DNA from 3 places in the Bradyrhizobium daqingense genome. Region 2 is predicted to be linked to each of the others. Evidence: riboswitches for the same ligand, from Rfam matches in the RefSeq annotation. Region 2 holds a riboswitch; each other region holds the start of a gene.
What was found. Region 2 has a riboswitch for cobalamin ahead of LPJ38_RS37545 (hypothetical protein). Riboswitches for the same ligand answer to the same signal wherever they lie in the genome.
Positions count from the first base shown of each region.

Region 1 (7,967 bases), 430 kb from region 2:
CTCTTCAGTATCGACAACTGAAAACTCGCGCACGCCATCGACTTAAGGAACCCATATTACATATTTTGAGGTAAGCTCCAGAGCTGCGAGCCGCTTTTCAAAAGAGAGCTTCCTCCTAAATCCGATTGCACGACACCCGCCTGCCGTCGCCGCGGTAAGCAACGCTTTCGACTGCATCCCGCCAAGAATCTTCCGAAGAACGGTTCAGCATTAGATAGCTGCGTTGACTAGGAGCGTGAGGTGGTCTTGACTGCCGACTTCGACCGACTTGAGATCAAACGACGTCGGTAGTAGCCACGCCGTTGTACATCCTGATGAATGACATCGCTCACCGAACGAACCGCCCGCTTCTTTCGTTTCCAATTCCCGCCCAATTCCGCGGGGATCGCAAAGCCTCTCGGCACGACCAAAAGATCGTTTCTTTGGTTCAAATAGATATCGAACATGTGGTGGCTCTTTTTTGCACAAGCGTAGATCGGCTGTCATCGAAGCAACAGTTGCCTTTAAGTCACTGGACGATCAAATGACATTCAAAAGCTCCCGTCCTGATACGGGAAGACGGTCACGTGCACAATGGTGCCGCCAGATGTGAGCGTGTGCACGTCCCGACTTACGGCGCACGGAGAGGGCACCCGACAATGTCCACTTCAAACGAGGCGGAGAGTCTATCTAGGTGGCCACTCCGAGCGGATCTTAAGATTGCCATAAAAGAATAGATCGAAAGAGAGTTCGCGATCGTGAGCCGCATAATTGGTGGCCGTACCCGCTACGACTTCCTTCAATCTCGACCACTCATCGTACGAATTCAAGGTCACGCTTACCTCCTAGCAGCGAGATCGTCTGTTCTCTACCCACTGGGATGATCCCGCTTTGGCCGGCTGGTCAGATGCGCTCTACACCATTGCCGGATAGGTGCTCTACACCACGAATTCAACCTATCTGCCCTGAGGTTCGCCACGGCGGATAACGTATTTGCCGTCCCTTCGGGATTCCATATACGGCTGCCGGCGGCGTAGCGCAAATTGTACAATTGGAACGCTTGCCACAGTAAGGCTACCGCACGGAGTGGCAGCGGGCGGAAGTAAGGCTGATCCGGAGCACCGCTGCCAAGGTTCGAAGTGGACGCCGGTCACTGTAAAAGGGCAAAGTCTCGTCCGATCGAAACGCGGACGCCGGACACAATGTCGTAGGCATGCTCGACGAACACGTCGTCGCGCCCGACGCCATAGCCGCCCATGCAGATGAATGCCATGACTGGCGAGGACGCCGGTGAATGTCACGGGCGTGAACTGAGAGCATTGGCCGGTGTTGAAGACCTTAAACTTCCGTGGGGGAAAGTGCGACGCCCTTGCTAACTCAGGAGAGCTCGTCCTCACGGAATGCTCGAAAGGCGATGTGGACGGATTGGCTCATGCAGGCGGTGTTCGAAGCTCCAAAACATCGGCGAAGATTGTCCAATCGCGGACTCGCCTTTGCCGGCAGAAATCGGTCTCCGCCTGCTGAGCTGCAGCACTCAGCGAGGCGGCATCGACCTTAAATGCTGCCTGGCACGCACGATGCTCGCCGCCGGCATCGTCGCAAACGATCTTCATAAACCGGACGCTAAATGAAGGCATGCCCCTCTCTTCGTGTGGTTTGCTTATCCACTATTCTGCCATTCGCGCGGGGAGTATTTGATTTGCCTCAAGGAGCATCCCAAGAGGTCTGTCCGATCCTCCGAAGATAGGCCGAAAGTCCGCCGTGAACTTTACGAGCTGTCCGCGATAGTCTTGTGAACGACTGCCGCAAGTGCAGGCTTATCGCGGGCTGATTTCTGCCATGCGCCGGCGGGCTACGCGCGCAAGCGATCGCTGGGCAATGACGCCGAGAACCCCGAACTTGCATCGGCGGTCCACCTGAAGACGCGATTGCAGAAGCCGATCATTACACTTGTCCTAGCCCACGTTTCGATAAGCCCGGTCCAGGACTTCAGCGCCAGAGCTTAAGGTCAGGATCAGCGCCGGCAAGGCTACCGAATGAAAGGCGAAGCATCAATGACCATCGGCGTGCACGGAGCAATGGCGAAAATGTTGTCTTAGCCATGGGCGTGAGTTGCGCCTCAAATCAAGGCGCTGGTCTGTTGCAGAGAACGCGAGGCGCTCGCTGAAGCGCGAGTTCGGAGCATGTCGACAGGCGTCTGCGGCTGGTAGCGGTCACGAGCCACCGATCCCGGACGCGCACAACTTTTTGACAAGCATCAATGCTGCAGCGGCTGCCTCTGATAGAAGTGGTCTTCTAGTAAGGTCAGACGCACGGCAGACAGAAATGCTTGACGCCCATGATGCTTTCATCCCCGGGTACCCGCGGCCGTTCCTAGGACTGCTGCCAGACGCAGCCGCAGCCGCGCGGCGAGCCAATGACCGGCCACATGATAAATTGCGCCGACTTGCGATGGCATCTACTTTATCGGCCTGCGGGACGGCCCTGCTATGCGCTCAGAGCGAAGCTACGCCCATCTAAATGCGCGCGTGAGGAAGGCCACCCACACACAACCAACACGATGACGCCGGAGGACAAGGAGATGTGTCTCACCAACAAAGGACGTGACATGACAGACGGCCGGACCATTTACCCTGCCCGGGCCGGATTACTGGAGCTGCAGTCCAGTAAAACTGGTGCAGCACATCTACAAATATCAATGGCCGAGGCCTTGAGCTGATCCAAATCAATTCGACAAAAGCTCAGATGTCGTTTCCTGGCGCAGATCCAAATATTTCAGTTCGCGAGCGGATCATGTTCCGTCACAACAGCGCAAAGCCGATATCCCTCCGCCGCGGCTGACGCGATCGAGACGCGGGTCGTCCGAACGATATCGGCGTCGGCCTGTCCGCGCAGAACCCAAGCGATGTGCGCAGTGTTAACAAGGTATCTGAATTTGTCACCCCGCAGCTATGAACACCGGCCAGGATCTAATGATCTGACATGGGAGCAGCTTGGAAAGGCGCCGCCCTTCGATCAGGATCTGGAGATTGCCGTGATCGAGGGTAATTCAATTCACCGGGTGGTCTTTCCTTGCCGCCGGATCTTCGGCGGATGGATCAACGCGAATACCGGAGAGCAAATCGCGGTGCGGCCGACGCATTGGCGTATGTGGCCCGGATAGCGCCGTTATCCCAAATGGATTGGTGTGAGTTGGGGTACGGACTGCCTTCGCCGTCCTCTCTTCTGAAACTATCTCGTGGATCGAATGAGGGAGCCTGACGGCATCTCCGAGCGGACCGAATCCGCGCCGAGTGCCTTGCGGTGTCCGTCAAGCATTAGTTTTCTCATTGCTGTCGCGGCCGTTGCCAACGTGCCCATGAGCGACAAATCTCGGCGTAAATTTCCAAATCTCAACCTATACGGCCGCGTACCACGGCATGATTAGCTGCAATACACTTCTGCTTACATGGGTTGCAGATTTTCGGCGAATGTTGTCGCCGTGATCGAGCAGCCGGCAATTCTACCCCGGCCAACGAAACTAGCGCAACGCGTCACCGTCTTTTCTCCGAGACCGTACCTTCCCCGGTCCACGAAGTGGACCGGGCATCATGTCGGCGGCAATGGTAGCCTCGATATTGTGGAAAGCGCAAATCACCACAACCGAATTAGCTTTGTTGAGAACAGACCGGAGCTCGGGATCAACCGATTTGCGGATCGGATGCAGCGCGCAGTTCGCGCGCGGCAGCGACCATGTTGGTGAGCGCCGGCCGAACCTCCTCCCATTTGCGCGTTTTTAGGCCGCAGTCCGGATTGACCCAAAGCTGCGAATCCTGCAAACGCGTCCGAGCTAGCACCATCAGCTCCTTCATTTCGCCCGTCTCGGGGACGCGTGGAGAGTGAATGTCGTACACGCCCGGTCCGATTTGATTTGGATATTCGTACTTCCTGAACGCATCCAGTAGCTCCATTTTCGATCGCGACGTCTCGATTGAAATGACATCCGCATCCATTGCAGCGATCGCACCGATGATGTCGTTAAACTCTGAGTAGCACATATGTGTATGGATTTGCGTTTGATCGGTAACGCCCGATGAGCAGAGGCGGAAGCAATCTCCGGCCCAATCGAGATATGCCTTCCAGTCCGACCGGCGCAATGGCAATCCTTCGCGGAGTGCAGCTTCGTCGATCTGTATTATGGCTGCACCGGCATTCTCGAGATCGCGGACTTCATCGCGCATCGCGAGCGCAAGCTGACGGCAGACCTCGCTTCTAGGAATATCATCGCGAACAAACGACCAGTTCAGGATCGTCACCGGTCCGGTCAACATCGCCTTCATCGGCTTACCAGTTAGTGATTGCGCGTAGCGCCACCATTCCACGGTGATCGGCTTCGGCCGCACTACATCGCCAAACAGGATCGGGGGCCTAACGCAGCGCGAACCATAGGACTGAACCCATCCGTTCCTTGTAAATGCGAAGCCGGCGAGTTGCTCGCTGAAGTACTGCACCATGTCATTACGCTCGAATTCGCCATGCACGAGGACGTCAAGACCGATGTCCTCCTGCCAACGTACGGCGCGGGCTATCTCCTCTTTGAGGAACCTGTCGTATTGCTCCTCGCTCATCGCACCTCGCGCATGCGCCGCGCGAGCATTTCGCACCGCTGCGGTCTGCGGAAACGATCCTATCGTCGTGGTAGGAAAAGCCGGCAGTCCAAAGCGTTCCCTTTGGATCTCGGAACGACGGGCAAACGGGGTGGCGCGCTGGCGCATCGTCTGATCGATCGCCCTCATTCGGACAGCGACGTTGGCATTATGGATCTTCGGCGAGGTCCGGCGGGCAGTCGCGGCGCATTCCGACTCGGCAAGAGCTAGCCCAACATTCTGGTCGCCTGCGAGTACCCGCGCCAGGATCGCAAGCTCACGCATCTTCTGAACCGAGAAAGCAAGCCAGCTCTTGACGTCGGACGCGAGCCCGGTCTCGAGTTCAACATCGACCGGCACGTGAAGCAGCGAGCAGGACGGAGCGAGCTGTACACGGTGCCTGCCAAGCTTCGCAATCGAGGGCTTCAGCCGCTGACGGAGCGACGGCAAGTTCGACCGCCACACATTGCGGCCGTCGATGACACCGAGCGACATGACGAGATCACTTCGGCCGTCAGCAATGATCTGATCCAATAGTTCTGGCGCTCGAACCAAATCGACGTGCAGACCGGAAATTGGCAGGCTCAAGGCAGTATCCAGATTGTCGCCTAGGGCGCCGAAATAGCTCGCAAGCATGATCTTGATAGCGGGTCCCTCCTTTGCGAACCGGTTATAGGCGTGCAGCAACGATTGTCGCGCCGCCTCATCCAGATCAAGGACCAGGCAGGGCTCATCAAACTGAACCCAACTTGCCCCTCGTTTGGCTAATTCATGCAGAAGGTCGATATAGACAGGTATCAGATCATCGAGGAGAGAGAGGGGCTGGAACGCGCTATCGGTACTCTTGCCGAGCTTTAAAAATGTGACCGGCCCGATCAGGACAGGGCGGGTCTGAAAGCCAAGAGCCCTGGCTTCCTCATACTCTTCGACGGGTTTGCGAGAGCACAGTCTGAACGCCTGTCCCCGGTAAAACTCGGGAACCATGTAGTGGTAGTTGGTATCGAACCACTTGGTCATTTCCTGCGCGGGCACGCCAGATCCCCGCGTACTCTGGTCGCAACTCGCATCCTGATCGCCGCATTGCGATCCGCGGGCCATGGCGAAGTACGTCTGGAGCGAAACGGATTCTCCGCTCGAGGCGTAGATCTCCGGGATGGCGCCAACCATGACACTTGTATCAAGCACCTGATCATACAGCGAGAAGTCGTTTGACGGAATGATCGTGACGCCGAGCGATTTTTGACGAGCCCAGTTCGCTGCGCGTAGGCCGGATGCGTCTTCGTACAACTGCTGTTCACTAATCTTTCCAGACCAGTAGCTTTCTAGAGCGAGCTTGAGCTCACGCCTTGGGCCGATGCGTGGCGTTCCGAGCGTAGCAACTGGAAGAGAGAGAGGAGACATCGCGTTAACCCCTGTTGGGGACAAAGGCCATGGCGGACGCAGGCAGGAGAAGTCGCGCGTGCGACGGCTGCTTGGCGTACCACCGAGACACCCCGCCCGTGGACCAATATATTGTCGGGGCCGGTCTCCTGGCTTGCTGGTCATCGCTGCTGTCCGGCCTTCCCGAAGCCGTGCAGGCTTCAGTGACATCGTTGGACAGCGGCTCGCCACTTACAGTTGCGGGGGCAGCGCCGGCATTTGCACCGGCTTCCCTCTTAGCTCCGGATCAATGGGAACCGGAGAACCTCGACGACTTGGATTATCGGCACGAGAACTCTTCCGTCAACCTCTCAGATTATGTGCAAGCTAATCTGCGACATCTGCTAGCCGAATGACCGTGCATCTCTGTGACTTACCACCATCCAGAAACATTCTCTAATCAGAGATGTCATAATCAGACATATCCTTCTCAGATACCGGAATAGCATCCGGAGCTGCCTTGAGGCGGAGCCGCACGCTAGATCGATGAAAGGGACAGAAGCAGCCTTCCGGCGGGAGTACCGACGTTTCTATCAGAATGCTTTCGATGCGGCCTTGCGATTTCCAGAGTTTCGCCCAGCACCTCGGCTAGCCAGCTATTCTCTCAACTAAAGGATCTGCAGCGAATAGGCCAAGGCACGTGGCGGAATTTAGCAACATACGAGGCGAGGGGTTGATTTGCGTGCCACCCAGACTTCAAAGCCGGGATCAAGCCGGCTTGGTGCCGCTGGCAATCATGCAGCTCGAACGCCGGCGGCACGATAGCGAACCACACAGCTCAATAGCGGCAAACGCACTTCCGTCCATCAGGCATCCGGCATCGAGGCGTTCAACTCTTCTGCTAAATATCCGGTGCGGGACAAGGATGCACAAGCTGCGGCGGATACACTGAATAGGAACACCGAAAACGTGCAAAGGTCAGAAAGTCGACAAGAGCGACACAAACTCTGTGAAAATTTCCGCCTATTGCCTGGCACGAAGAATGCAGACCCTCGGCATGCCCAGTCTCCTCCTGCTGGGCAGGTCCAGCTCAGCCAACTGACGCAGTCGCTGTCGGGGAAGTTAGCTGCGCATGACATACAGGGAGCGCCTGATCGCGCGGGACAGCCAGCGGGTGCCACGTCGCATCCCGTAAACTTCTTGCGATGGCTCATAGCAGGTTCGAGGTTGCCTGCTTTACAAGATGTTTGGATGAAACGCGATAGGCCGAGGGTTATGAAGAGAATGTCTGGAAGACCCGCGCTATGGCTTTGCTTGGTCGGATTTTTAATCTGCCTCGCCTGGCCGGCTGCCATGAGCAATAATATTCGGGCCAGCGACAGCCCCCTTGTCGAACGATTGAAGTCAACTTGGCGAGCGCAAGATGGTGAGACGATAGAACAAATTATCTCCAATGTCTCGAAGGTGGCACAGTTCGTGCCTCAAATGTGGGGCGTTATTGAACTTGGCCAAAACGACTTTATTTTCGTTTCGTGGACCAGACACCGGGACAACAAATCGGACGAACAGTACGTTATCACCTGGAAGATCGCCCTCGACGGCACGTTTGAACTTGCGTCGACTTATGCGAAGCCGATGGAATTGGGCTGGCGCGCCCTGGCGCTCTCCCTGATCGCCAGTGAAGTCGCAGATGGCGAAAGGGACGCAAATCTTCGCTTTCTGCATGATCCGGCCAACTTCAACTTCGTGGCCACCCCGCAAGGCCGGCTCGGCGATCTTCTGCGGCAGGGCCGCTGTACTATCATTGAACCAGTTGGAGTGGACTACTTACCGAAGCGGAATGGCAAACCGGCCGAGACGGGTGACGTGTGGCGCGTTCTGCTCTTGGTGAATTGTAGTATCCAAGGACCACGTTATTTTGCACACAACGGGGTCATCACTTTCGAAAAGAGAGAAGGACAGGATTGGGAGCCACAATCCTCCTTTGCCAAGCGCATCGCGAAA
Region 1 is NZ_CP088014.1:7,498,966-7,506,932, forward strand. It holds gene LPJ38_RS35730 (hypothetical protein) at 1,410-1,616, opposite strand; gene metE (5-methyltetrahydropteroyltriglutamate--homocysteine S-methyltransferase) at 3,660-6,005, opposite strand; cobalamin riboswitch at 6,107-6,308, opposite strand; gene LPJ38_RS35740 (nodulate formation efficiency C protein) at 7,317-7,967, shown strand, end outside.
Region 1: another riboswitch for cobalamin. It lies ahead of metE (5-methyltetrahydropteroyltriglutamate--homocysteine S-methyltransferase); the one in region 2 lies ahead of LPJ38_RS37545 (hypothetical protein).

Region 2 (7,967 bases):
ATCATGAGCACGCGCCAGCGGAAGTGATGACATTCAAAGCGGCGCGCGATGCTGCTGTCGAGCTGGCTGCACGCAAGCGGGCCAATCTCGTCAAGGTGCTGCCTTAAAGCATTGCGGACTCAGGGCTTTACCTCCGACGGTTCAATCACGAAGTAGCATGTACCGGGGCGAAGGCCGCATACGTTATCGCAGGTGCACGAGCCGCCATCACATTCGTCTCCTTTTCCGCCAGTTAGCAATTCGTGGAACAGAAACGCGCCCTCTGCAAATTCCTTTGCGTTGCCTTGGCGAACTCCTCGGATACCGTTTTTCGATTGAGCGATTGCTTTCGTATACAGATGAAGTTTCGGGCAGTTCGCAGCAATGCCGAACGCCGCGCCCTGCAGAAATGCAACGCTTCGGCCATCGGCGTGCGCTGATGATGAGCACGGCCGTTGTTGGCGATTTGAACAACATCAGACCTCTTGTCCCCATAACACCATACCGATTGCGGCGCTAAAGCATCGCTACCCTGCTGTTGGCTGATCTTCCTTATCCGCGCCGCGCATCACGATCTTCAGCGCATCATCCGGCAACGGCCGCTGCAATGCCTTTGCTTCATCCCGCGGCGCGCGCATCCATACGTCGCGCTCCTCATCGGTCGTCAGGAAGCCATAAACGAGGTGAGGGCCGGGGGCCGGCTTGGACTTGGTGCCCCGGTCGCCCTTGAACCCGGTCCAGATGCCCGCGATCAGATGGGCATGGCGGCTACCGGCCGGTTGTACACGCCGCTCGCGGGAGAGATCGACAGGCGCGCAGCCAGCCAAGGAGCAAGGTTGTGTTCCAGCCAGCCATGGCAATCGCTGATGAGCGATCCTCATCAGTGGTCGCGTTGTCGACCGTGGTGAGGCATCCGGGCGAAACTTTGCGCCGCAATGCTGCTCGAAGAACAGGGAGTCGTCCAGAAACCTGACGGCGTTTGCCCCTGAGGTTGGTGAGCGTGATTTTGGTTTGATGAGCGCTCATCCATGCGAATAAGTTGCTGAGAAACACGATGCCAGCAGGTCGGACAAAGCCGAGATTGCCGAAATCGTTGATGACCTCCGGCGGCCAGCCGTTGACGGCGTGCGCCGCAAGATCGGCCGCAACCTTCGACAGGGACAGTCCATTGAATGGTACCGTCAAATTAACGAATTGGAGCGGCGGAGGGGTAGACGACCGGCAGACCGCCCGGGACCCTCTTTATCGCCGCCATCGCACCGGAAGTGATCAGTTATCCCGTTTGGTTATATTTCCGGCTTCCCTTAAGCTTGCGGATGGTCGAGGAAATGCTGGCGGCGCGTGGCATTGGCGTGACCTATGAAACCGTGCGCCAGTGGGGACGGAAATTCGGCAAGCCGTTCTCCGATCGGATCCGCCAGCGCACTCCCCCTCGCGGTGACAAATGGCATCTGGACGAAGTCGTTATCTCGATCGCGGGCGAACAACATTGGCTCTGGCGCGCTGTCGACCAGAATGGCTTCGTTCCTGACGTCTTGATCCAGCGCCGAAGAAACTCGCGCGTTGCGCAGCGGCTCATGAAGAAGCTCTTGAAATCCGCCGGCACGCCGCCGCGCGTTATGATCACGGATAAGCTGCGTTCGTACGGCGCTGCGAGGGCGAAGATGGGCTTACACGTCGAACATCGCCAGCACAAAGCTCTCAACAATCGGGCCGAGAATTCTCATCAGCCGACGCGGCGACGCGAGCGGATCATGACGCGCTTCAAATCGTCCCGTCAGGCTCAACGGTTTCTGTCCGTTCACGATCAGGTCGCGAACCTTTTCCACATCCCCTATCCCGGCGCCGCCACCGCCGACTTCCGTCGTGCTTCGCGCGAGCGAGCCTTTGCGACTTGGCGCGAGATCTCCATGACAAGCGCTATCGCCGACTCTCGACCTCTGAGAATCGCCTCCTTCGGCTCGGCGGTCGATTAAGTTGACGATGCCCCCTGATGAGCCAGAGCCTCCCTTCTCGAAAAGCCTGATCAGTCTCAAATTGTCTGACGACGGACAATCGTTGCCACTGTCTCAGCCAGGCTGCTGTCATCCGAAAGACGGCAAATCCGGGCGCGGGTCCACCCTTCTTCCCGAGCTCGTCAGCTTCTCGAAAGCCAACCTTCCTAGCATTCAAGCCCGGTCTCTAGATGCCGATGCCGCCCATGCTGAACTAGGGGGCCCGCTAGTGGATCTGCAGGAGATTTTGTTATCAGAAAGGAGAGCTTTATGGATTCCAATCGGATAAGCGGTGCCGGCGCGCAAGGGTCTCCAACGGGTTACGTCCGGACACAGGAGGATCATGATCTATTTAGGCAGGCCGCGAATGAAGCCCGGTCATTATCATCTGCCGGGCCTGTGTCGGCACAGACGCCGATTTGGCGTTCGAGCGCTCCATACGGAAGCTTTTCACGCGATGGCTACTCTTGGAACAACGACGTATGGGGCCCGCACCCTGGGCCTCAGACGATTTCGGTGAGTGCAGCCAACCGGTGGAGCGTGTGGTCGAACCAGCCCAATACTCCTGGCATCAAGAGCTATCCGCACGTGGCTTTCAATATCGGGAAACCGCTCAGCTCAATCAACACTCTGAGCTCGAGCTTCAATCAGGAAGTTCCCACTGGCGGCGCCTGGGATGTCGCCTACGATATCTGGGACAGCTCAGACCGACATGAGATAATGCTCTGGACAAACTACACCGGAAACTCGGACGGGAGCGGCAACGTTAAGCCCATTTCATATCATTATGCCCCTTCCGGTGCGGCGATTCCGGTCTACAGCAATGTCAATGTAGGCGGGGCGACTTGGAACGTGTTTGAAGGCGAAGGCTCCGATGGTCACAAGGTCATCTCATTGCTGCGCACTTCGAAGACCAACAGCGGGACAGTGGACATCAAGAGTATCCTGCAGTGGATCAAGTCGAAGGGGTACTTTGGCGACATAAACGTCGGTAGCGTCCAATACGGCGTCGAGATTACCTCGTCCCCGGGGGGAAAGAACTTCAATTTCAACAACTGGTCCGTGACTTCGAAGTGAAGTCCGCGCGGGCGGTAAGGTGAGCTGCGCTATGCCAATGAGCCACGCTGACTGACGGCCTTGGCTTGCCGCTCACATCCCGACCGCCACGATCCCGGCCTCAACCGAACCTATGCCGAGATGGCAAGCCATTACGGCACGGCCATCTCGCAGCCCGGCCGCGGCGCCCAAAAGATAAGGCAAAGGTCGAAGTTGCGGTGCAAGTCGCGCAGCGATGGATTTTGGCGCGGCTGCGCAACCAACGCTTCTTTTCGTTGGCGTGACCTGCCACTGAGCATTTCCTCCAGAAGGATTCAGAGTCCGCCCCGAAGAAGGACGGACAGATGAAGCGAGCAAGGTTCACGGAAGAGCAGATTATCGCAGTGTCGAAGGCGCATGAGGCCGGGGCGAAGACGGCCGACCTAGCTCGCAAGCACGGGGTCTCCGAAGCGACGATCTACAATTGGAAGGCCAGCTCGCAATGGTTGGCACGCAAGATCGCCGCGATGGGGCATACCGTCCGCATTATTCCGGCTCAATTCGTCAAGCCTTATGTAAAGTCCAACAAAAGTGACATCATCGATGCCGCAGCGATCGCGGAAGCAGTGACGCGACCAACAATGCGCTTCGTCGAAATACGGTCGCCCGAACACATTGACCTGCAAGCGCTGCATCGTGTTCGCGATAGGATGATTTCGCAACGGACGTGCCTCATAAATCAGATGCGCGCTTTTTGCCTTGAATATGGGATCGCTACTCGACTCGGGAAGCGTCCGAGGGAGGGTGTTTCCTCCCTTCGGCCATCACCTTATCCGTTGACCGTCGGCTACTTTTCTGACTCAATCAAGCCGTTTATGGACCGGTCTTAACAACCTCGGGGGCGGCATGGATTCGATCCTTCGCGTTCTGATGCCCTTCTTCGGGCCGAAGAACTATTCTGAGATGCTCTAGAAGAACGCTTTGGCGGATTTCTGGCTGACCTTAGCCTGCTCGTTCCTGGTGAGGTACGATCCTTGGATTAACGGTCTTTTCTTGCGAGTTGAGCATCTGCCCGGCGTCAAGGAATTCGCCACGGCTATTAAAGCTCCTGAGGTGAACGTGGGCGGCTTCGCGCTTGCTTTGCTGGTGCTCATCTTCAGCAGGGTCACCCGATTCCATGATCGGATTTCGGACATATTTAAGATCAGGGCGAGGTTCGACCGCGCTAACATCCTTCTCCCTCTGGCTGTCATGTCGGGTGCGCAGATGTCGGCCCGTCAGGTGGCAAATCTCAAACGCGACCGCCATCCCCTCGTGAGAGCGACGTTCTACAAATACGCGTCCAGCCGAAGCGAACATCCGCTCGTCGACAAGCACGACATCGAAAGCGCATTGGAGGCTTGGCACATATTGGGTTGCCTTGGAGTGGCTCTTCATACTCACAGGCTTCGCGGTCTTATCCGCCTTCGCCAGGGCAGCTTGGTTTCTGATCATTTTTTGGACCGCCTCGATGGCCGCGCTTCTATTTATGCATCTTCGGTATGGATTGCTGGAACGAAGGGCGGATCCCCAGATCCAACAGATAGCCGGGAATGCCGAGGCAAGTGCAGGCAACCGCCAAGCATTCACAGAGGCGGCCATCTGATGTGGTACAAGATCGGGAAGGATATCATCGTCCGGAGCGAAAACGCAGCCAAGCCGGAAACACAGAGTTGGGCCTATCTTAAGAAGCTGATCTCGCGTCTCGAGCCAATTCATTCCAGCTTCGACTTTGGCTGCGGCAAACTGCGTTACGAACGGGCAATAGCCAAAACCACCGGCGAACTTGCGTTGGTGGATTCGGAAGTGCAGCTTTCAAGGGGTCAAATGATCCGCGGTCGTTCGACCACCATCCGCGATTACGTCGGCAAATCAAATCACGTCCACGCCCTCACCGTGGGTCAGTTTGCCTCCCATGACCGGAGATACGACCGCGGCTTCTGCATAAACGTTCTTTCTGTGATCCCATCGGCAAGCGTGAGACTTGGCATCGTTCAACTGATGAGAGCTAAGCTAAAGCCAAACGGCACTTGCTTGTTTGTGACGCTCTATCGCAATTCTGATTTTACAAGGATGCAGAATCTCCCGAATTGTCAACCATACGGCAACGGCTTCCTCATGGACTCGCTTAGGGGCCATTCCTTCTACGGCCTCATCCCGCCGGACGATCTCGCCGGATTGGTTAAGCGTGCAGGCTTCTCGGTCGAGTCGATCGTGCTGGATGAAGGCTCCGCATACCTGTGGGCCCGAACTCCGGACGGGCGACCTGGACCGATCAATTTCGAAATCCGTGAAACTGCGGAGAACTTTCAGATTCGATCTCAGCCAAGCGTGAGCAACCGCAGCTCGGCAAGGTAGACCAGGCCGGCAGAGACGGCGCTTGGATCCTGAGCAGCAGCCGCGGGGGCTCAAGTCACATCGACGACCTGTCCCGCTTAGGTTCGTCTGCTTCCGATAGTCGGCGATCTGCTGTCTGTAGTGGCCGATGCTCGGCGCATCCGGAGCCACGTCGCTCTTCCAATCGACGACCGCGTCGATGGCGCCGGCCTCGTCGAACGCGATCGCGTCAACCTGTCCGGAGAGCAGGACCTTGCCGCCTTCGTGAGTCTGGCTTCCGAACAACGGGAGCTCGGGGGCGAGACGCGGTCGCGGCGTCACGACGTCCGGAAGAGCGAGCGTCCGCAGCACCGTGGCGGTCAGTTCGACGGCGCTGATGCCCATCTTCGGATCCTCCGCCGGTTCGTGCCCCATCTGCCGGATCAGTTCCGCAGCCCGCGTTTCAAGTCCGCCCTGGCGTCGCAGGCTTCTCCGGTCAGCACCTCCTCGATTAGCTTGTGAAGGATGGTGCCACGCGTCGAACTTCTGAGAACGGCAGCAGGCTCCGCAGCGCCGGTTTCCGGAATTTCCCCGCTTTCGATCTTCGCTTCTGGCTCGTCCACCTGATCAAGTTCGCTCCGGCTCGGGCGACGCCAGATCACGGTCTTGCGCACATCGAAGATAGCGGTCGCCTCGGCGGCGAAGGTCTCGCGGGTCTGCCCGTTCTCTAGCGGCGTGACGTTCCTTTCCTTCGCGGTGCCGACGTCGTTCGGGTTGATCGCCGGGAGACCAGCCAGGCCCAAATCGACGAGCTTTGCCCAGCACTTGTCCGACAGGTCGGCGGAGTGCCTAGGCAGGATCAGCAGGTCGCGCGCCCGGGTCGCGGCCACGTACCAGAGGCGTACGCGCTCGCGCCGCTGCTGCTGCCGCGGTGACGGTGTTGCCCCACGGATTGGCCGAGGAGACAATCACGGATTGAGCAGTTGCGGAGGCTGTGCGGACGCCGATCCCGCTGCGGCGATCGAGGCCAGCACGATTCCTAGCGTCAATGCTGACCCGGACAGCCAGCGCTGTTTGAGCAGGATTGAAGTTGACGCCGAAACTCGCGCCGGCACGGCTACTACGTTTGAAATGAAAACGGTGATGACCACGGGCGAAACAAAAAGCCGTCACGCACATTCGCCGTGAGCGGCAGCCGTTCGCCCCGAATGCGGCAGATCTCGATCGGCTTTGCAACGTCTTGGAGCACCCCGCCCCTGCGTCAGTCCATGACCACGACCGGCAGCAAGGTTTCCTGGCTCGCGGGTTGACGCCTCCGACCACCTTCCCAGGTTCGAACGAACGAACCCAATGGCCCAACTGTCGTCGGCTCGCCGCTTACAGTTGCGGGGGCAGCTTCGGCCTTGTCCGTGAGGACGCACCGTATTCCCTTGATACGCCTTTCGGCGCTACCGATAACCAGACTGAAGGCCCCTCATAACCGAGTCAAGCAAGGGGCGTGAATCGAGTGCTGAGTGACACAACATGTGACAGTTTAGCCCGTCCTATTCGTGAGAGTGCGTTTTTCTAGTCCGATTGATGTGGCCGCACATCTGCTCTGACGAGGCGCACAGGATTGCCTTCGGCTTTTCACCGCCTGACGACCCGTACTTTGCAACGCGCTTGAGGGATAAGTTGGGCGAACGGGGGGCGGACGCCCCGCCGGTCAAGGACTGAGCGGCAGCAGCGCGCCGGGCAAGCCGCGGATCAGGTCGGCTTCGGGACATGCCGCGGCGAACGCAAGGCGAATGCGGCTCGTGGTCTCGACCACACGGGCAGCGAGTTTCAAGAGACTCCGCCTCGACGGCATTTGCGATGTTCGTTTCGATCTTCTCTAGCAAGATCGACCTGATCTGAGGATCGAGGGGCGACTCCGACGTCGAAAGCCCAGCCAAATGTCCCAGCTCTTTGATGCGGCCGTGATGGCCGGCTCGGGTGCCGTTTACATGTCTCAACCGTTCGCACAGTGTATCGAAGCCGGCTTGTCCGCCTATGATCGCCCTGCCTGTCGTGCTGAGCATGTCCGGTGTTAGCCCTGCGAGGTACTTCACGCTGACCCTGAACCGCGCGTCGCGATCTGCAAGGCAGAACGCCATTGCGACGATGGCGTCGAACAGCGCGGAATTCGAGAGGTCATGGTACTCCGCGGGGAGAAGCTTGCGCGCAGCCTGCTTACGGCTAGGGTCAGGGTGAACGAGACCAACCACGAAGTCGAAGGCTTCTTCGTCGGGAATCTCGACGAGAGATTGCTCGAAATCGCGCAAGTCGACGGTCGGAAGGAGCAGATGCGCCAACAGCTTCAGGCCGAACGGCAGCAATTGCTCCAGCAACTTGCTGGATCGGCGGGAGATGTCCGGCGCGCGGAGGATGAGGCACGGCTGTTCGAAGCCATGTTCGCGCAATTCCAGGCCATCCGCGACTCTGGCCTGACCTGCTTTGGATGCGGCGAGGAATTGGCTGCTTTCGATCGCAAGCTGGCGGAAATCGGCAAAAATATCGAAGACGCCAAGCGGAATCGCGATCCCAAGCTCGTTGCCGATCTGGAGCGCCTAGCCGCGGAGGTCA
Region 2 is NZ_CP088014.1:7,926,430-7,934,396, reverse strand. It holds partial or broken gene LPJ38_RS37580 (hypothetical protein) at 507-749, opposite strand; partial or broken gene LPJ38_RS37575 (IS6 family transposase) at 1,148-1,955, shown strand; gene LPJ38_RS37570 (glycoside hydrolase family 12 protein) at 2,244-3,050, shown strand; partial or broken gene LPJ38_RS37565 (IS21 family transposase) at 3,132-3,310, shown strand; partial or broken gene LPJ38_RS37560 (hypothetical protein) at 3,374-3,445, shown strand; partial or broken gene LPJ38_RS37555 (IS110 family transposase) at 3,506-3,796, shown strand; gene LPJ38_RS37550 (class I SAM-dependent methyltransferase) at 3,990-5,405, shown strand; gene LPJ38_RS37545 (hypothetical protein) at 5,807-6,253, opposite strand; cobalamin riboswitch at 6,630-6,831, opposite strand; gene LPJ38_RS37540 (transposase) at 7,069-7,191, opposite strand; gene LPJ38_RS37535 (hypothetical protein) at 7,592-7,967, shown strand, end outside.

Region 3 (7,967 bases), 1.6 Mb from region 2:
TCGGAGCTTCCTTGGGAAGGGCGGGGCGGGTTCCAGATAGGGCGTGGAAGCGCAGAAGCCCGCCAGGAATATGTAGATCCAAGCATTGCCTACCAAGGAGCCTTCGTCCGAAGTGGCCGTCAAAGTCAGCCGTCTGAGACAGGCGGAGATCTCGGAAGGGAAACCAAATGCACCCGGCGAGTCCCCGTCGGTGCATCCATTCCGCTCACCGTCAGATGTGTCGATGCCATGCTCCTCCTTGGAAGGCCAATGCCAAAACAGAGCCCCGAAACGACTTCATGACAGAAGAATCAGATATCAGATCTGCGAACGCAAACATTCGTGCAAGCACTGTCTGGACAATTGTGCTCGGCTTTGCCGCGGATCCGTTGATGCGTTGGAGCTGGCCTGACCCAAGGCAATACCTTAGAAGCATGCCTCAGTTCATTGACGCCTGTGGGGGCCGAGCATTTGCACATGGCACAGCCTACGTCGCGGGAGAGATTCGTGGCGCGGCCCTGTGGCTGCCTCCCAACGTGCAGCAAGATGAGGAGGCATTGGATGCAATCATGGCGCTATCCCTGCGCCCGGAGATTACCGAGGATATGGCACACTTGCGGCGGAGAATGGCCGAACATCGTCCCCACGAGCCACATTGGTATCTGCCACTCATTGCCGTCGATCCGAACTGGGTCGGAAAAGGGCTTGGCACGTTGCTGATGAACTACGCCCTTCAACGATGCGATGAGGACGGCATTGTTGCCTACCTCGAAAGTTCGAACCCTGAAAACATTCCCTTTTACCAACGTCACGGCTTCAAGGTCGTTGGTGAGATACAACACGGTTCTTCGCCGCCGCTCACGCCAATGTTGCGAACGGCTTCATTCCGACCCAGCAAGGCCGCGCCGCCGGATCGGCTCGTCACCCAGACTCAAGCATAGCTCCGCCTCATCCCGTTAGGATTGATTGCCAATAACCTGACATGACCGCGTTCGGTCAGGACGGCTTATGTTCGCGGCCAGACAACTGAGCACGTGAGGCGGCTCGCCGGGCCTGCGAAAAGCATACCAATCGTCTCTTCGGCAAAGTTGGCACGTCTGATGTGAGAGCTGGCGGGGTCAAATCCACTAAGCTGGGATATTGCCACGGGCGGCTGCATCGATTTGCGGTCGGGCTCCAGACAATTTTTGATCTAGGGTCCAGACTCAATTGAGCCAATATGCGACGAGAGCGGCGAGATGAACAGCGGCCAAAAAATTACGGGCGAGCTTGTCATATCGCGTGGCGATGCGCCGGAAGTCCTTGAGCCTGCAAAAGCAGCGTTCGATGACATTTCGTCCTTTGTAGGCGCGTTTGTTGAAGCGATGGATGACGACACGGTTAGATTTATTGGGGATTACGGGCTTGGCGCCACGACGAATGATTTCGCCGCGAAGCTTGTCGCCATCATACCCTTTGTCGGCGAGGAGCACGCTCATGGGTGGCGCGAGCGCCAGGACATCGGGAGCCGCAGCGATATCGGCATCCTGGCCTGGAGTCAGATGCAGGACGACCGGCCGGCAGAGCGGATCGCTCAGCGCATGGATTTTTGTCGTGCGGCCTCCGCGCGAGCGGCCGATTGCTTGATTGTGCTCCCCCCTTTTCCGCCGGAGGCACACCGGTGAGCTTTAATCGAGGTCGAGTCGAGCGACAGTACGACGCCGTCTTCGCCAGGCTTGGCCAGCGCTTCGAAGATTGCGCACCATCGTCCTCGCTTGGCCCAGCGATTGAAGCGATTGTAGATCGTCGTGTAAGGGCCGTATTCACGTGGACAATCACGCCATCGTGCACCCGATTGCAGCATGTGAATGATGCCGCTGACGATGCGTCGGTCGTCGTCCCGATCCGGCCCCGTCAGTCCCCTCGGCAGATGCGGTTCGATACGCGCCCATTGCCTGTCGTTCAGCCAAAACAAACCAGCGCGCATTCTCTCGCCCCCGAATCAACACGTAGGCAAGAGAATCACGTGGCGCTATTTAGGTACAGACCCTAAGGCCACAGAAAGCGATGAATGGCGAGACGCGTATGGCTACCGAAACCCGATCCGGCCCAACTCAATTCGCGGACCGCGAACCGATCGATGCCAACATTCAGGATGTCCAGGGTTGCTGTTCCCCTGTTGGAGAATTTGCGACGCCACTTCCAAAGGTTTGAGCACATCTTGGCCGATCGCAGGCGCTGGGTCGTCGAGCGCACCTTTGCGTGGCTCGGCAGATGTGGGCATCTCTGCAAAGACTTCGAAGGTTCCGCCGCTACCGAGCTCGCCTGGCCGCTCGTCGCCCATCTGAGGCTCCTAACTCGCCGATTGGCCAGGCCTTGAGACATCTATGTTTTTTGAGTGAGGCTCTCAGGACAGGCGCTCGGCGAATTTCGAACCTCGACCTCGGGGCTGCTCCAACTGGTTAACTTGACTGTGCCGTCTTGACGAGTCTGGGCAAAGGCTTCTATATGTGGTGTCGTAGTGGTTTTAAATTCGCATATATGGTGGCACGGTGTTAGGGGGGAACCCATTGTGTCGGCAGCGGCTATTCCGAGGCATTAGCGCGACAGCGCTGGGAAGGCCGACAGCCGCAGCGACCCGCGAGCCAGGAAACCTACCGCGACAGAACCCATGTCCTCGGGCGGGGTGCCCGGTGGGTCGCTTGCAGCCGGGGACATTTGCCCGGTCCCCTCGCAAGTCGTCCGCACGGTCCCAGCCCCCAAATATCACGGGGTTGCCGATGTCGGCGTCTTACGATTTCGATCAGTATGGTCATCTCATTGAGCTGCCGAGTGTGCGGCAGCCCTCAGCGCAGGCAAAGCCTACCACACCTGAACTGTGTCTTGTGCAGCCCCCAGCATTGCCGGCTCCCCTGCCGAGGCCCCCCGCGCGATCGCCAACTCCGTCTGACCTTTCGCTCGATCGGTCGCGCGACGACCTGCTGACCTCGTTTGGTAGGCTGACGCTGACCGACCGCTATCTGCTCGCCGGCGAAGGCCTCCAGGACATGTTCGCCCGAGTGTCTTGCGCCTTCGCGGACAATGTTGCGCATGCCCAACGTCTATATGATGCGATGTCTCGGCTGTGGTTCATGCCGGCCACACCGGTGCTCTCCAACGGCGGCACGACGCGCGGCCTTCCGATCTCGTGCTTCCTTAACTCAGTGTCGGACTCGCTCGAAGGCATCGTCGGCACCTGGAACGAGAACGTCTGGCTTGCTTCCAATGGCGGCGGCATCGGCACCTACTGGGGTAATGTTCGCTCAATCGGCGAGAAGGCGAGGGGCGGCGTCACCTCGGGCATCATCCCGTTCATCCACGTCACGGACGGCCTCACGCTGGCGATCAGCCAGGGCTCGTTGCGGCGCGGCTCGGCGGCGGTCTATCTCGATATCCACCATCCCGAGATCGAGGAGTTCCTCGAGATCCGCAAGGCGTCTGGTGACTTCAACCGCAAGAGCCTCAACCTACATCACGGCATCAACGTCACCGACGAGTTCATGTGTGCCGTGGGCGCCGGCACCGCATTCGCTCTGCGCAGCCCGAAGACTAACGAGGTCGTCCGCGAGATCGACGCCCGCCAGCTGTGGCAACGCATCCTTGAGAACCGGCTGCAGACCGGCGAGCCTTATCTCTTGTTCATCGACACCGTGAACCGTGCGCTCCCCAAGCACCAGCGCGAGCTCGGCCTCGAGGTCTCGACCTCCAACCTGTGCAGCGAGATTACCCTGTCGACCGGCATCGATCATCGCGGCGAGGAGCGCACCGCGGTTTGCTGCCTGTCGTCGCTCAACCTCGAGACCTGGGACCAGTGGAATGAGGAGCCCGGCTTCATAGAGGACGTCATGCGCTTCCTAGACAACGTGCTCACGCACTTCATCACGGTGGCGCCGGACGGAATGAAGCGTGCCCGCTACGCCGCCCTGCGCGAGCGCTCCGTTGGCCTCGGCGTCATGGGCTTCCACTCGTTTCTCCAGGCCAAGGGCATTCCAATGGAGGGTACCTTGGCCAAGTCATTCAATCTGAACATGTTCCGAAAACTCCGTCGCGAAGCCGACGCCGCATCCGTGGCGCTCGCTCGCGAGCGTGGCCCGTGCCCGGATGCCCTGGAACGCGGCGTGATGGCGCGCTTCAGCCACAAGATCGCAATCGCGCCGACCGCCTCGATCAGCATCATCTGCGGGGGCACCAGCGCCTGCACTGAGCCGATCCCGGCCAACATCTACACCCACAAGACGCTATCCGGCGCCATCTCGGTGCGCAATCCGCACCTCGCTAAGGTGCTGGCCGCGAAAGGCGCCGACACCTCGGCGACCTGGGAGTCGATCATCGCGCACGACGGATCGGTCGCCCATCTCGACGTCCTGTCGGAGCACGAGAAAGCGATCTTTCGCACCGCCTTCGAGATCGACCAGCGCTGGATCGTCGAGCTTGCCGCCGACCGCGCCGCGTTGATTTGCCAGAGCCAGTCGATCAACCTCTATCTGCCGGCCGACGTCGATAAGTGGGACCTCCACATGCTGCACTGGACGGCGTGGAAGCGTGGGGTGAAGAGCCTCTACTACTGTCGATCAAAGTCGATCTCGCGCGCGGCGTTCGCCGGCAAGATTGCCGGGGATGCAACGCCGACGCAGCAGCCGGCGCGGCAGCGCACCGACTATGAGGAGTGCCTCGCATGTCAGTGATCGATCTATCGCGCGCCGATCCGCGCACGTTGATCGGCAAGGGACGCGTCGGCCTCCTTGACTCGACCGGCAGCTACGACGTCGATCGCTATGCCTGGGCTTACGAGTTCTGGAAGCGCCAGCAGCAGACCCACTGGATGGGCGAGGAGGTGCCGCTCGGCGCCGACCTCAACGACTGGGCTTCGGGCCGCGTCACCGACAGCGAGCGCGCGCTGCTCACCCAGATCTTCCGTTTCTTCACTCAGTCGGACATCGAGGTCGGCGACAACTATTTCAAGCGGTACATTCCGATCTTCCAGCCACTCACCGTCCAGATGATGATGGCCGCTTTCACTAACATGGAGACGGTTCATATCGACGCCTATGCCCTGCTACTCAAGACGCTCGGTATGCCTAAGACCGAGTTCGAGGCATTCCGCGGCTATGCGCAGATGCGCGCCAAGGCGGACTACATGCACGAGTTCGGCGTCGACAGCGTGGCGGATGTCGCCCGTACCCTGGCGATGTTCGGCGCCTTCACCGAAGGCATGGCCTTGTTCGCCAGCTTCGCCATGCTGCTCAACTTCCCACGCCACAACAAAATGAACGGCATGGGACAGATCGTAAGCTGGTCAGTGCGCGACGAGAGTCTCCACTGCGAGGGCATCATCAAGCTATTTCACGAATGGCACCGCGAAACCGGCGCGGTGACGCGCCCCGTCCGCGACGACATTGTCGACGTAGCCAAGACCATGGTGAAGCTGGAGGAGAACTTCGTCGAGCTCGCCTTCGGCCTTGGCAAGATCGAGGGGATGCTGCCTGAGCATATCCACGCCTACGTCCGCTACGTCGCCGACTGGCGACTGGCCCAACTCCGGATTGCCCCGGTCTTCGGCTTCTTCGAGGCGAAGGAGGGCGGGTTCACCCAGCTCAAGGCGCATCCGCTGCCGTGGCTCGTCGAGATTCTCAATGGCGTCGAGCACGCCAATTTCTTCGAGCAGCGCGCCACGGAGTACTCCAAGGCGGCGAGCCGCGGCAGCTGGGACGGAGAAGACGGGGTGTGGGCGACTTTCGGCCGTATCTAGCCCATTTTATTCATGCTAGCGGCATTGACAGCGGCAGGCGCCGATAGTCGTCGCCGTCACCCGCCAGCATGACAAAGGCATAGAACCGGACCTCCTCATCGTGGCGTCTTGATTGCAGCGCGACAAAGCCGGACACACAGATGGTTTGTTGGGTTAAGCCGGTACATGCGCTCCATTGCTGATGGCGGCTAGGGTTTACAGTATTTCCGCAGGTCGGTGAGGTGGGTCTCGTCAACCACCTTCATGAAGTCAATCAGCGCAACACGGCTACGCCCTTGAGCAGACGAATGTTCTCGATGATCGCCACGGCCGCCCCCCTCTTAGGGCTAGAGGGGATTACTATCACGCAATCGGAAGTTGTAAAGAGGGGCAACCCTGTCAAAGGGGGTCATCTTCATTGCAGCCCGGTCGGATCAGGCAAACCGATTTGTTCTTCATCCCCCTTCGCGTTTGATTTCGTCGCCGACCCACTGGCGGTCTTCCTCGGCCGTGGCTTCGCGGAGGTGATCTACTACGAGCAGACGCTGGCAATGCGGCTCGGATGACAGCCGCGTTTCTGTCCTAACACAAGAGTTCCGCTTCAGCGCTGCCGATCCACCTCTCGAGATTTTGCATCCGCTCTCCGAGGCGCTCCCAATTGATCCGCGCCAGCGGGGGTTCGGCAGGCTGATCGGGCGCAGAGATCGGCAGCGACGATGACGCAAGCCATCACGTCGTCGACGTTATGTCCCACCCTCGCACGAGCGCCGCTTCGACCGCTCGTCGGCCTTTCGTCCGAGGTGGCCAGTGCGGCCTCGACCTGGTCGACCAAGTCGTAGCACGAAGGTGCGCCCGGCTCGCACCTCGGCTCGCATTTCAGTGCGCTGCCTGTGCGATGAGCGTGCTGCGGCCGACCGGAACGATTGTAATCGATGACCTGTGTCTCCCTAAGCGAGGGCCGGGTTAACTACGACGGTCGACAAAACTATTTTTTGCCTCATCATTCTCCGACGGCCGGAAAGCCGACGGTGATGCAGGTGGAGGCACGGGGCCGGGAAATCGGCGCAGCCAGCCACTAAGCGGCTGGCGTTCGACCACGGCAGCACGCTTGAGTTCGCCGCGATCTCGCCGTGGCGCTGCGTCATAACCAGATCAGCCAGATTCCTTTGAACCACGCCTAACCAGCTCGAGCCGATGTACCGACAAGAAGCCGATAGCGCTATTGATGCGAGTCCCTGTTGCCAAGGTTTCTATGCCGCGATGCGGCTCAGGATATTGGTGCGAACCCGCGCCATTTTGGCGAAGATCGATCAATAGGTCGTGGCGATCACGCCACCCCACCGGTAGTTCACACGGACCAAGCCGATATCGACGTCCTGACCGATACGGGCAGTCCCTGCAAAAGTGCCCACCGGAACACCCACGAGTCCGGGTGAAAAAAAGAAATCCACATCCCGACGACCCATGAACAGGTGGTCGTATTCAACGCCGATGGACCAGTTCGGAGCAAAGCCAAATTCAAGGCCCGCCCCTACCGTGCCGCCCCAACGAGTTTCGCTGCCGTTGTCGATAGTGAGCCCGGTCGCAAAATCGGAGACCCGGTATTTGTCACGGACGACTGCAGCCCCACCTCTTACATAGAGCAGCACGTTATTCCAAGCATAGCCGACTTGGCCCGTGAACAGGCCGAATGCATCAAGCGTGGAGTCATCCCGGACGCCTGCGAAAGCAAGGTTCGCGTTGGAGCCCTTGAAATCGGCCCAATTGCCCTGCGTCTCCAGACCGAACACCGAGTTCGCTATTTGCCAGCGGTAGCCGATGTGACCGCCCACCGTGCCTCCCGTCGCATGATGGCGCCCCATGCCAACGGGCGGAGCGACGACCACGCCGCCGGCGTTGACCACGTCCCAGCACTGCCGACGTAGAAGCCGCTCCAATCATAGATCGGAATGACCGCCGGAGGCGCTTTGAAGTAAGGCCGCGCGGCCGGATCAACGGCAGAGGCAGGAGCAGCCAGCGTGTTGAGGGCTACCGTGCCCGCTAGCAATTTTTTTATTCTTCTGAATCCCAGTTTCGAATTCGACGCCCCCGACGGGATATTGACGACGATTGCCACGTTTCCGCCACCTCCATCAACTGCAAGGGTTGGTAGTTGACGGGGTCGCAAGCGCCGCCTGAGCGGCCGGTCGATGGGCAAAGTGCATGTCGGGTCGGTCGCGGATGCTGTCCGCCGACTGTTGAT
Region 3 is NZ_CP088014.1:1,542,954-1,550,920, forward strand. It holds gene LPJ38_RS07165 (GNAT family N-acetyltransferase) at 279-920, shown strand; one part of gene LPJ38_RS07170 (IS5 family transposase) at 1,185-1,606, opposite strand; one part of gene LPJ38_RS07170 (IS5 family transposase) at 1,606-1,945, opposite strand; partial or broken gene LPJ38_RS07175 (transposase) at 2,192-2,338, shown strand; cobalamin riboswitch at 2,464-2,634, shown strand; gene LPJ38_RS07180 (ribonucleoside-diphosphate reductase subunit alpha) at 2,739-4,682, shown strand; gene LPJ38_RS07185 (ribonucleotide-diphosphate reductase subunit beta) at 4,673-5,746, shown strand; gene LPJ38_RS07190 (hypothetical protein) at 6,034-6,291, shown strand; gene LPJ38_RS07195 (outer membrane protein) at 7,036-7,629, opposite strand.
Region 3: another riboswitch for cobalamin. It lies ahead of LPJ38_RS07180 (ribonucleoside-diphosphate reductase subunit alpha); the one in region 2 lies ahead of LPJ38_RS37545 (hypothetical protein).